2 regions of the Paenibacillus sp. FSL H7-689 genome follow, and region 2 is predicted to be linked to the other one. Evidence: riboswitches for the same ligand, from Rfam matches in the RefSeq annotation. Region 2 holds a riboswitch; the other holds the start of a gene.
What was found. A riboswitch is a leader RNA that binds a small molecule or an ion and turns the genes downstream of it on or off. The one in region 2 is predicted to bind thiamine pyrophosphate.
Positions count from the first base shown of each region.

Region 1 (5,438 bases), on a different contig from region 2:
GAAAACTTGCCTGTTCCGAGCAACAATCTGGACTCAAACGTATATTTACCAATGTTCAACATCATCAACCGCCTCCTACAAAATGTACAATCTCAATTCGATCGCCTTCTCTTAATGCCGTCGTTTCATGATACTCACGGGTTAAAATATGCTTGTTCAGCTCTACAACTACAGTCTTGACTTGCAAATCAAAAGATTGGAGTAATTTATCCACACGATTCAATCTGTCTTCAATCTCCATCCGTTGACCATTAACGATGATATTCACTGCACCACTCCCTTTCTGTTCAATCGCTCAGGGCTCAGCGCCTCAATTCCGAGTTCTTCTGAGCTTTTGCCAGCGAGCAACTCAGCGATAAGCCTGCCTGTTATCGCACTAAGCAAGATACCGTTGCGGTAATGTCCAAAGGCGGCGAACAACCCGGGTATACTCTTGCAAGCACCTATATAAGGCAGTCCATCGGGAGTTGCCGGTCTTACGCCTGCCCACGCTCGTATAAATTGTGCTTCCTTCGTCCCAGGCACCCAGTGGGTAGCCGCTGTTAGCAGTTGCTGAACACCCTGTACAGAAACGTTCAAATCCGTTCTGCCTGGCAGACTGGTTGCCCCAAGCCAAACCTCTCCATTGGCTTTGGGAACAATATAGATATCCTCTGCATACACCGTTCTATCAGGTCTGTACCCTGCATGTTCATCTGAGAACTGAACGGCGGCTATTTCACCTTTTACCGACCACACAGGCAAGCTCAGATTCACATGTCTCATCAACTCTTCACTCTGTAATCCAGCCGCTATAATGACATGTTTGCATTTCATCTCACCGATCGATGTGGTGATCCCCTGCACACCGTGTTCGTTTGCTTGCACACGTATATCCTGTATGTCCTCCATAACCCGTGCTCCCAATGCTTGAGCGGATTCTGCATATGCCTTCGTTAGATGGACAGGAAGAATCTCACTCTCGTAAGGTCTGTAGTAGGCTCCATACGTATCTCTGTTAAGCCATGATGCCTCCTGTTGCACAACGGAACGGTCCCACCACACCTCATCAACAGAAGCAGACAACGCAAACTTCCGATTGTCCTTATAACTACTTAATTCACTGTATGAACGAAAAGGAGTTAGGAATCCCTGGCGTTGCAGACCAGTCTCTACCTCACTGAGTGTAGCCATTAGCACCTGTTGCTCGATAAGTAACTGTCTACTCTGCCTGGCGAGCTTAGCCATCAAAGGATGAGCAAAATCCTCACTGTCTGCTGCCAGCATCCCAGCCGCTGCGCAAGAAGTGCCTCCTGCAATCGTCGAACGCTCCAGTAACAGCACATCCTGTCCATGGGAAGCAAGCTCATACGCAATGGCACATCCAACAACGCCTCCGCCTACAATAATCGTTTCTGCATAAATCTTATCCGGTCTATCAGTAATGATCTTTTTCATCCTCTCATCTCCTTGATTCAGCGGCTCAAACTTTCTGTAGCAACGATAGCCTGCCTTAATGATTCAGCGGCCCGATCCGGGGAATCGCTCGCCCATACATTTGAAATCACAGCGACTCCCTGTGAGCCTGCAGAGCGAATAGCGTGAATGTTTCCCGGTTCGATGCCCCCAATCGCCATGACAGGAATGGAAACACCAGAGCACACTTCAGCCAGAGCATATAATCCTCTTGGTTCAAGATCAGGCTTACTGTTGGTTGAGTAGACATGCCCGAAGAAAAGGTAATCGGCTCCCCGTTCTTCAGCGATTTTTGCCTCATCGATTGAATGAACAGATACACCCAGACGAATTCGCTGGACATTGCTTATAACAGCAGGGTTGTAGTTACGTATAGCCTCTTGCCCCCAATGCACACCGCCATAGATGTCATTCTGTGGTGGCAGTTCTGAACCATTGATAACGATGCGACAAGACGGAACGCCAACACCACGCAGACTTTCAGCCCAACCGATCTTTTGTTGCCACGAGAGTTGTTTCTCTCGTATATGGATGTAGTCCACCCATGGCCAAACGTCCTTTGCAGCTTTTACAAAAGATGCTTGATCCCCTGCACCCGTAGATACAACATGCAGTTCAAATGATCCGTGTACACGTTCATGATAAATTACCGTACTTTTCATCTCCTTCCATGCGTGAATGCTATGAAAACACAAAAAAGCCACTCCCGTAGGGGAGTGGCTGCGTATTAATTATAGGACCAGATGACTGACTGATACATACAGTTCATTTCGTGCAATAAAGCTATAGACCTTATAGCCATAACGTTATACACGCAACTGCATGTTTCAATTTACTAAGCAAGACGGTTGAATTCTTTCGAATTGCCGTTTGCTCACGTCATTCACTGAAACGCGCTCGCCACTTCCCTACGCTGGTATGATCCAGATCAGGTGCAAAGGGTCCGGAATCGCATTCTTCCATCTCAGCCACATCGTGCGGCCCCCCTAGTGTTCATATGAAGTTGTAGCCTATGTTACCATAGAAGGATTTTTTTGTCACTGTTCATTTCTGTTAAACGTTGCTTGAATTGTCTAGTTTTTCTCAGACCATTCTTCGACATTCCATGTTTTGGTGACCCAACCCTCGTAAAAATCAGGTTCATGAGATACCAGCAACACCGTTCCCTTAAATTCTTGCAAGGCACGTTGCAACTCCGCTTTGGCTGTTACATCCAGATGGTTCGTCGGCTCATCGAATAGAATCCAGTTGCTTTCACGCATCAAGAGTTTGCATAAACGAACCTTCGCTTGTTCTCCACCACTCAGCATGTTAAGCGGACGGGTAATGTGCTCATTTTTCAACCCGCAACGAGCGAGATGACCCCGGACTTCATTCTGGGTCAAATGTGAAAACTCATTCCAGACATCCTCAATCGGCGTGATATTCCCAGCACGAACTTCCTGCTCAAAATATGCCGTTTCGAGATAATCTCCCAAAAAGGTTTTTCCACTGAGTGGAGATATTTTGCCCAAGATGGTTTTCAGCAGCGTCGATTTACCCACACCATTACAACCTACGATGGCAATTTTCTCACCACGTTCAATTGTCATTGTCATCTTAGGCAGCAAAGGATACGTATATCCAATTTCAAAATCAATGCCCTCAAAGACCGTTTTGCTACTCGCACGGGCATCCTTGAATTTGAACGTTGGTTTGGCCGCTTCATCTGGACGATCAATACGTTCAATTCTGTCCAGCTGTTTCTCCCGGCTCTTCGCTCGACCTGAAGTTGAAGCACGTGCCTTGTTACGCTGAATGAAATCTTCCTGCTTCTTGATGTACTCTTGCTGCTTCTCGTACGCATCAATATGCTGGGCTTTATTCATATCAGCCATCTCAAGGAACTTGTTATAGTTCGCTGCATATCTCGTTAATTTGGCAAATTCCAAATGATAAATGACATTTACTACTTCATTCATGAATTCCGTGTCATGGGAGATTAAGAGGAACGCATGAGGGTAGTCCTTCAGGTAACGTGACAACCATTCAATGTGCTCTACATCCAGATAGTTGGTCGGCTCATCCAGCAAAAGGGCTGTAGGTTTCTCAAGCAGAAGCTTGGCAAGAAGCACCTTGGTACGTTGCCCACCACTTAGAGCTGCGACATCCCGATCAAGACCAATTGCGGACAAACCAAGACCATTGGCCATCTCTTCCACTTTTACGTCAATCAGATAAAAATCGCCCTGTTCCAGTTGTTCCTGAATATCGCCCATCTCTTCCAGCAACTGCTCCAGCTTATCTGGATCTGCATCTGCCATCTGGTCCGTTATATTCATCATTTCTTTTTCTAATTCAAGCAACGGAAGGAATGCATCTTTAAGAACGTCACGAATGGTTTTGCCTGGGGTAAGCTTCGTGTGCTGATCCAGATATCCATAACGGACCTTAGGTGTCCATTCCACTTTTCCACTATCTTTAAGCAATTTACCGGTAAGGATGTTCATTAATGTGGATTTACCCACACCATTGGCACCAACAAGTCCTACACGCTCTCCGGCAAGTAAACGAAACGATACATTTTTAAATAACGTGCGATCTCCAAAATTGTGACTTACGTTCTCTACTGACAATAAACTCATAAGATGAGGTTGCTCCTATCTATTAGACATTACTTTTATTATTGTTCCGAAACCCTATTCTAGCACAGGTCCCGTCTTTTCTGAAAGTAATGTAAACAGTTCAGGAACCTCTTACATAATTTTGTCATACAGGCTACCCTAACGATTAGAGCATTTATATTCGAAATAGCCTTGTGCAGCTGCTTGTCTTGCGTCTGTAAACACCTCTTCAGCACGGTAACCATTACCACAAGTGGAGGGATAATAGTACTTGATACCCGTTAAAGGATCTACCCCACCTACGATGGCCGTTTTCTTCACGAGTCTGCCTCCACCGATTGCGTAGTTGTTGATCTTCTGGTCACCCACACCTATACCTTGGATAAAGGCCATAATCCCTGTATCGTTAATGGAGTTGTACCAATCTTCCTGCGCAATCAGGGGCATCGTAAACGTATAGGAAATACCGTTCTTTCTGGCAAACTCATTATGGCGGTTAATCACATCAGCCAGATCATCCTGCACAGTAGTCACAATCCGGCTTTGTCTAACTTGTTCAAATACGCTGGTATTCTGAAGTAAAGGAATCTGTGTGGTTGAAGCCAGTTCTTTTTGAAATCCCTCAATCCATTTCCCTGCACTTGCGTCATAGGCATATACGTAGTCGTCCAGTGTAAAGTTAATACTGCTACCATTTGAATCTGAATATGTATAAGGTTTCTTGGGGCTCCACACTTGCCTTAAAGAATCTTCACGGTTACCTGTCAACTCTGTTTCTGTGGACAACATATAATAGCCGTCATAATCCAGAATAACTAAGGCAGGAATGTAATTAAACATGTTTCGAATAGCTGCGGGATCATCCTGAATCCCCATATTCAAAGCCATCGTCTGCGTAAATGTTAACAAGGCAAGCTCTTTGTCCGCTTTAACAAACTTGGTTGAATCATAACCTGCTTCATCATTTTGTTTCTCATTCTGATGCATCACTGCACCTGCATCCATGACTGCAGTTTGAAGTACAGATCTGTATCGTTGGCCAAGATATTGAGCCTCCTCGGCATCTTGGGTATGGAGTGAGATGATCCAGAAGAGCGGGAAAAAGATCAGCACAAATACAATGGATAGCTCAGTAATCTTCATTGAGGACCATACCTCCGTATGTTACAAATACTGCTGAAGCCTGAGCCGTACCACTCAACCATTCACGAATGAGCATGGAAGGTGTACGATTTGTATTTTGGAGTGTCACGGTGAAAAAATCCCCTGTCGTCAACGTATATCTTCGGCCAGGATCATCAACCGGTATCACACCTGAGGATGGGAATAGTCTTTCTCGAATCTGAGCCGAATAATATCCATCCTGCACAACCTCATAGG
Region 1 covers NZ_ASPU01000028.1:160,462-165,899, reverse strand. The annotation lists gene C170_RS20385 (thiazole synthase) at 1-62, opposite strand, end outside; gene thiS (sulfur carrier protein ThiS) at 65-268, opposite strand; gene thiO (glycine oxidase ThiO) at 265-1,437, opposite strand; gene C170_RS20370 (thiamine phosphate synthase) at 1,455-2,117, opposite strand; TPP riboswitch at 2,344-2,453, opposite strand; gene C170_RS20365 (ABC-F family ATP-binding cassette domain-containing protein) at 2,529-4,079, opposite strand; gene C170_RS20360 (hypothetical protein) at 4,218-5,201, opposite strand; gene C170_RS20355 (hypothetical protein) at 5,188-5,438, opposite strand, start outside.
Region 1: it holds a riboswitch for thiamine pyrophosphate, as region 2 does, so the genes downstream of both, C170_RS20370 (thiamine phosphate synthase) here and tenA (thiaminase II) in region 2, are expected to answer to the same signal.

Region 2 (5,438 bases):
CGTTATAACGGATTCCCGCTCGGTGATATCATGCAGCGAAACGTGAATATCCGTTCCGGACAAGCTCCGGTCATTCACTACATGCCATACATGTACGAGTTGGTTACGTCTGGCAAAGTGGACCCTGGCGACATTGTTACGCACGTCATTCCGCTCAGCGAGGCCAAACGGGGCTATGAAGTGTTCGATACAAAAACGGACGATTGCATTAAAGTCATCTTAAAGCCTTAAATATGAATAGATACATGGGAGGACAATCTGAATGGATTCCACATACGCTTTGCATGAGATTCTCGAGGTACATGAAATAGCTGCGTTCAAGACGGTTTGTATGACTAAATCCAAGACCATGCAAGCTCTGGTAACCGACCCGGAGCTCAAGCAAATTTTGCAACAAGATGCGATCTTATCACAACAGCAGCTTCAGGAGCTCGGTGGAGTGCTGTCTAAAGCGACTGTATAGGAGATAAAAAAATGAACCCAATATTAGAACACATGACTGGTCTTAATACGCTGACCGATGACGTGATCGCAATGGATTTTTTGATGAACGCCAAGAGCGGTGTCAGAAACTACGCCATGGCTGTGACCGAATGTGCCACCCCCGAAATCAAACAAATTTTGATGAAACAGCTCGATGAAGCCATAGATTCTCATGAAAAGATATCAAATTACATGGTGCAGCATGGTTTATACCACCCTTACCATATTGCAGAGCAAATTCAGCTCGATCTGAAAAACATTCAGACTGCTATGAACATTCCGTCCTGACACCCTTTTTGATTTTAGCCAGAGACTTCAGAGAACAAAATGTCCCTGTGTCAAGAATTTCAACAATGAAAAAAGGCGGATACTATCCGCCCTTTTTTTGGCATCGTCACGAAACACGCTTATTGCAAGCGTTCCTTTACGTATTCTACTTATTTCTATCCTGAGACTGTTTATGGCCGCTGCTCTCTACTTTAATTGACTACAGTGAACTTAAGGCTCCAGCTTCCATGACATTTCCCAAAAATCAAGCTCAAAGCGACTGCACATCACGAAAATATCCTCCATCCGTTGGTACGTTCCCTCGCTACAGCCTTCTAATAGCTTATCAGTTAACGTCACTAGGGATTGATTGTTGCTGTTGTATTCAGAGGAAGCATATCCTGTGATCCACTCTCCGTAAAAAGGATGCTCAGCTGCACCTGGCTTTTGGGCAAGGACTTGACCAATCTCTGCATAGCTCCATGAGCAGGCCAGAATGGATACAAGTACTTCTTCTATGCCACCCGCATGGGAAACAGAGAGCATATAGTTAGTATAGGCTGCATTTTTCAGGGCAGGTTTTACCTGGAAAACATGATCCTCTGTAATTCCTAATCGCTCCATATAAGAACGATGAATTTTCATTTCACCATTCAGGATGTTATCTACGTTTTCACTAAAAAACTGCATCAATTTGGGGTCGTGCGACTTGACAATACCTAGTGCAAATACGCGGGCATAATCGAACAGGTACAAGTAGTCTTGCAGCAAATAATAACGAAATTGTTCAACCGTTAAGGAACCATCTCCGATTCCTTTAACAAAGGGATGCTCAAGACATTCCTTCCACACAGGCTGTGCTGCCTGATATAGTCTCTCTGAAATAGTCAACATGTGTTCCTCCAATTCATAATGTACGTATTTAAAAACAAAAAAACGAAACATCCTATGGATGTTTCGCAGACAAATACACTAAAACAAGGGGGTTCGCATGAGCTACCCAAGTACAGTGTTTCATCGTTGCATCCCTACGTTGGCATTATCCAAATCAGGTAAGGTCGGTTTAACACCCTCTCAGCCGGTTAAGGCTCCCTCGCAAACGGTTGTATGTAGTTGATTACTTTCCTATTCCCATAAAAGATAAAATAACATCCATTTAGTATATCAAGGGCTGTTAAATATAGTCAAGGAAGATTGTATCGCCCCTCATCACCTTTGGTGACGTATGTAAACGATGAAAACCATCACAACAATGGTTGAGTTTCAGCCACTGTTATGATGGTTTCTATTCTTGCAACTACTGCCGATGGTTTAATGCCCGAGTTTGTTCTTTCCGACAAAAGTGAGTATTCCGTACTGGGAAGTATTTCTCCAGCTCTCATTGGTCGTATCATTCCACTTGGCTACGCTCTGCTTACCTCCGCCCTGGTTGTCGTTAATTTGGAGCTCGAAACCGAGAACATTTCCTGCTTTGGGCGTCAATGATTGTAAATGAATTCTGGCTTCTACGAGATATCCTTTATTTGTTTTCTTCACAGCACTTACAAGGCGTCCAGGTGAGGCACCCCCTGCAAAGGTTCCCACATTGTCTGCACTGATTCTGAACTGGGCATCATCATATTGAAAATACGGTGTGCGCTGGTGATTCTCGTCCAGGAAAATCTCAACCGAATCCTGATCCCATGGGTTGATACTATCTGTAATGATGTTTGGATCAGTGACGTCGATCAGCAGGTATAGATACTCACCTGACCACATTGCGCGAGCCACTGCCTCTGCACCTTCGCTCTGGTTCAACCGTTTTACTTCAAATGGTGCAGCCTTATTCCATGATGTGTCTTTCTTCCCATCAATCTGAACAATCCCTTGCACAGCTTGTGCAGATTTGGGCATAGGGGCGAGTTGAATCACGCCGTATTTGCTTGTATCCTGTTCCTGAGATTGTGTTCGATCATTCCAGTACAGTGGATTATAAGGTTGTGTCCCACTTGAACCGCCATCAGTCACACGGATATCCAATCCGGCTTCATATTCTGATCCGACTTGGATACCACCCCACGGAATGGACAATTCAACCTGATATCCGGCTTTTGTCTCGCGTACACGATATGAACGCTGCTCCACACCCTCAGCTTTGCCCGACCGCTTAATGATTACGTGTCGGTCATCTGCTTCATATGAAGTGGTCTTGCCATTATTGAGATCAACAAAGATATCTACTCTGTCATTCACATCTGCCTTTGCATCCTGTACATCCACGAGGATATACAGGTTACTATGATCCCATAAAGTGCGGAAACTGGCTGATCCCGAAGAGTCACCCTTCAGTGGAGTAGACACCGCTTTGTTCCAGAGCGGATCTTGTGTCTGTTTTTTGATATCCGGTTTACCCGAAAGTGAGACGGCTCTCTGCGTCAACACAGGCAAACTGGATTCATCCACGAGTCCCCAGTATGCCTTTTTGGCCTTCAGGGCTGAATCAAACAGCATAGCCTGGTTGTTGTAAGACTTCTCATCTTGGAGTCCCCATAAGGTAACTGAAGAAATGTGGTCTTTGTGTTTTTTGTACAAATCCAACAGTTCCTTATATCGATACGCCTGCTTTACTGCAACTTCATCGGACATCTCTTCACCAAATGGAATTCCGCTATCCACATCCAGTTCCGTGATCTGAATATCCAATCCAAGTTCGGCGAACATGCTGATCGTTTTTTCAATTTCCTTGATGGGCGGGGATTCCAGGTTATAGTGGGATTGCAAACCCACACCATCGATGAGCCCTTTCTCTTTCAGTCGTTTGACCAACTGATACATATGCTCTCTTTTCTCAGAGATTTCCGTGAAGTATTCGTTGTAATATAATTTGGCATTCGGATCGGCTGCACGAGCGAATTCATAGGTTTTCTCAATATAATCCGGACCAATTAGTTCATAAAAGGGACTTTTACGTAAACCGTTGGCATCACCATTGCTATCCGCAATCGCCTCGTTTACCACATCCCAGGCATAGATCTTACCTTTGTATCGGGTCATGACGGTTTCAACGTAATCCTGAATCCGGGCAAGTAGTAATTCTCGACTCGCAGGGTTACCCTGAGGATCCTTGAACATCCACTCTGCTGCATCAATATGCCACAACAACGCATGTGCGCGTACGCCCATACCATGCTCCTCGGCGAACTGAACATATTGATCGGCTGCCTCGAACTCATAAACACCTTCGGAAGGAGACATGTACTTCGGTTTCATCTCGTAGGTTGCGGTCAAGCTGTTAAAGTGCTTTGTGAGCAGTTGTCCATATGCGCCTTCCAACTGCCAGCGATACACCGCTGCACCAATGGGGAAATCATCTTGATACAGGTCTTTCAGAGACAGAATCCCTTCTTCAATCTCCAGTTGCTCGGCCAGAGTAAATGATACATCATCCACATAGAACGATAACGTATCTACGCTATCTTCAGAGATGTAGGGTGTTTCGATGAACAAATTCAATTCAGTGGGATCATCGCTATACTGAAATTTTCCGGTGATTTTGTGCCATGTATTCCATTCTGCTTTGGCAATTTTCACGCTACCGATTGGGTTCCAGCTTTCGGCAGTTGTTTTTTTATATGTGGTGAGCTGTAATGTTTGATCCGTGGTGGGCTCCTGAGTAAGTCTTACATATGCCGCAATTTCGTACTCTTGGTTACGCTTAAGCAGATCCTTCATGGATAACATCGGTCCATGATAGGAACGCTCACGGTTGGCGACCAGCATACTGGACTGACCTTCGTGTGCTTCCTGCTGTGTCACTGTCAGCCTTTCGTTACCTGTACGTGGAGTCCACCCCTGAAGTGTACCGTCTTCAAAGTTTGTACTCAAATGACCTCCCTCCACTTCCGTAACTGCTTTGGCTGCATGTGAGACATTCGTAAATGGAAGCATGGCGAGTACGAGCACAAGAACCAAGGCCGTTATATTCCATTGACCTAACCGTTTCATACAATTCCTCCTCTTGATTTGGTCTAAGTATTTCTGAACGGATTAACATCCAGATAAATAGATTATAGCTCTTTGGATAACGCTTACATATAACAAATTTACAATAATTACAATAAAATGTTATCACTTGGTAATCTCATGTGGGTTTAGGAAGCTGGAGTTCGTTCGCAAGGGATATCAAAAAACCGCTACATATTTGCAAAAATAAAAGACCGTTTCCCGATAAAATACGAGAAAACGGTCATCGTTAGAAAGTATCTTTTTTCCTGTCTGCTAACAGGCATATAAACTTTGTTTTATAATCGTCCCTCGTGACCCTGATCCTCCTGCACAATTCGAGCTATGTGAATCATCAAATATAATAATTCCTCGTTTGATATGGAGATATCCAGCATATTCTGCACGTAGGTTTTAATCATCTCCGCGCATTTGTATTCAAACGGATGCTCCTTCACCATGTGTTGAAATATAAAATCTTTCGCCGAATTGCCCAGACGTCCTTCTTGTAAACGCTGGATGAAGAATTGCAAATGTGTGACAAGTCTTACATAATGAATGGAATTTTTGTTCAATTGCATATCAAAGGTGTATTGTATCAGGTTAAAAATATCTTTTAACATCTTAACGGATTGCACCGTGCGCTCCATATTCTGCTCATGTGTTTGGGCATTCACGAAATGAAAGGCGATATTCCCTGCTTCTTC
Region 2 covers NZ_ASPU01000057.1:39,341-44,778, forward strand. The annotation lists gene C170_RS25185 (zinc-dependent alcohol dehydrogenase) at 1-231, shown strand, start outside; gene C170_RS25190 (hypothetical protein) at 263-463, shown strand; gene C170_RS25195 (spore coat protein) at 475-771, shown strand; gene tenA (thiaminase II) at 982-1,644, opposite strand; TPP riboswitch at 1,758-1,855, opposite strand; gene C170_RS25205 (endo-1,4-beta-xylanase) at 2,062-4,734, opposite strand; gene C170_RS25210 (PRD domain-containing protein) at 5,031-5,438, opposite strand, start outside.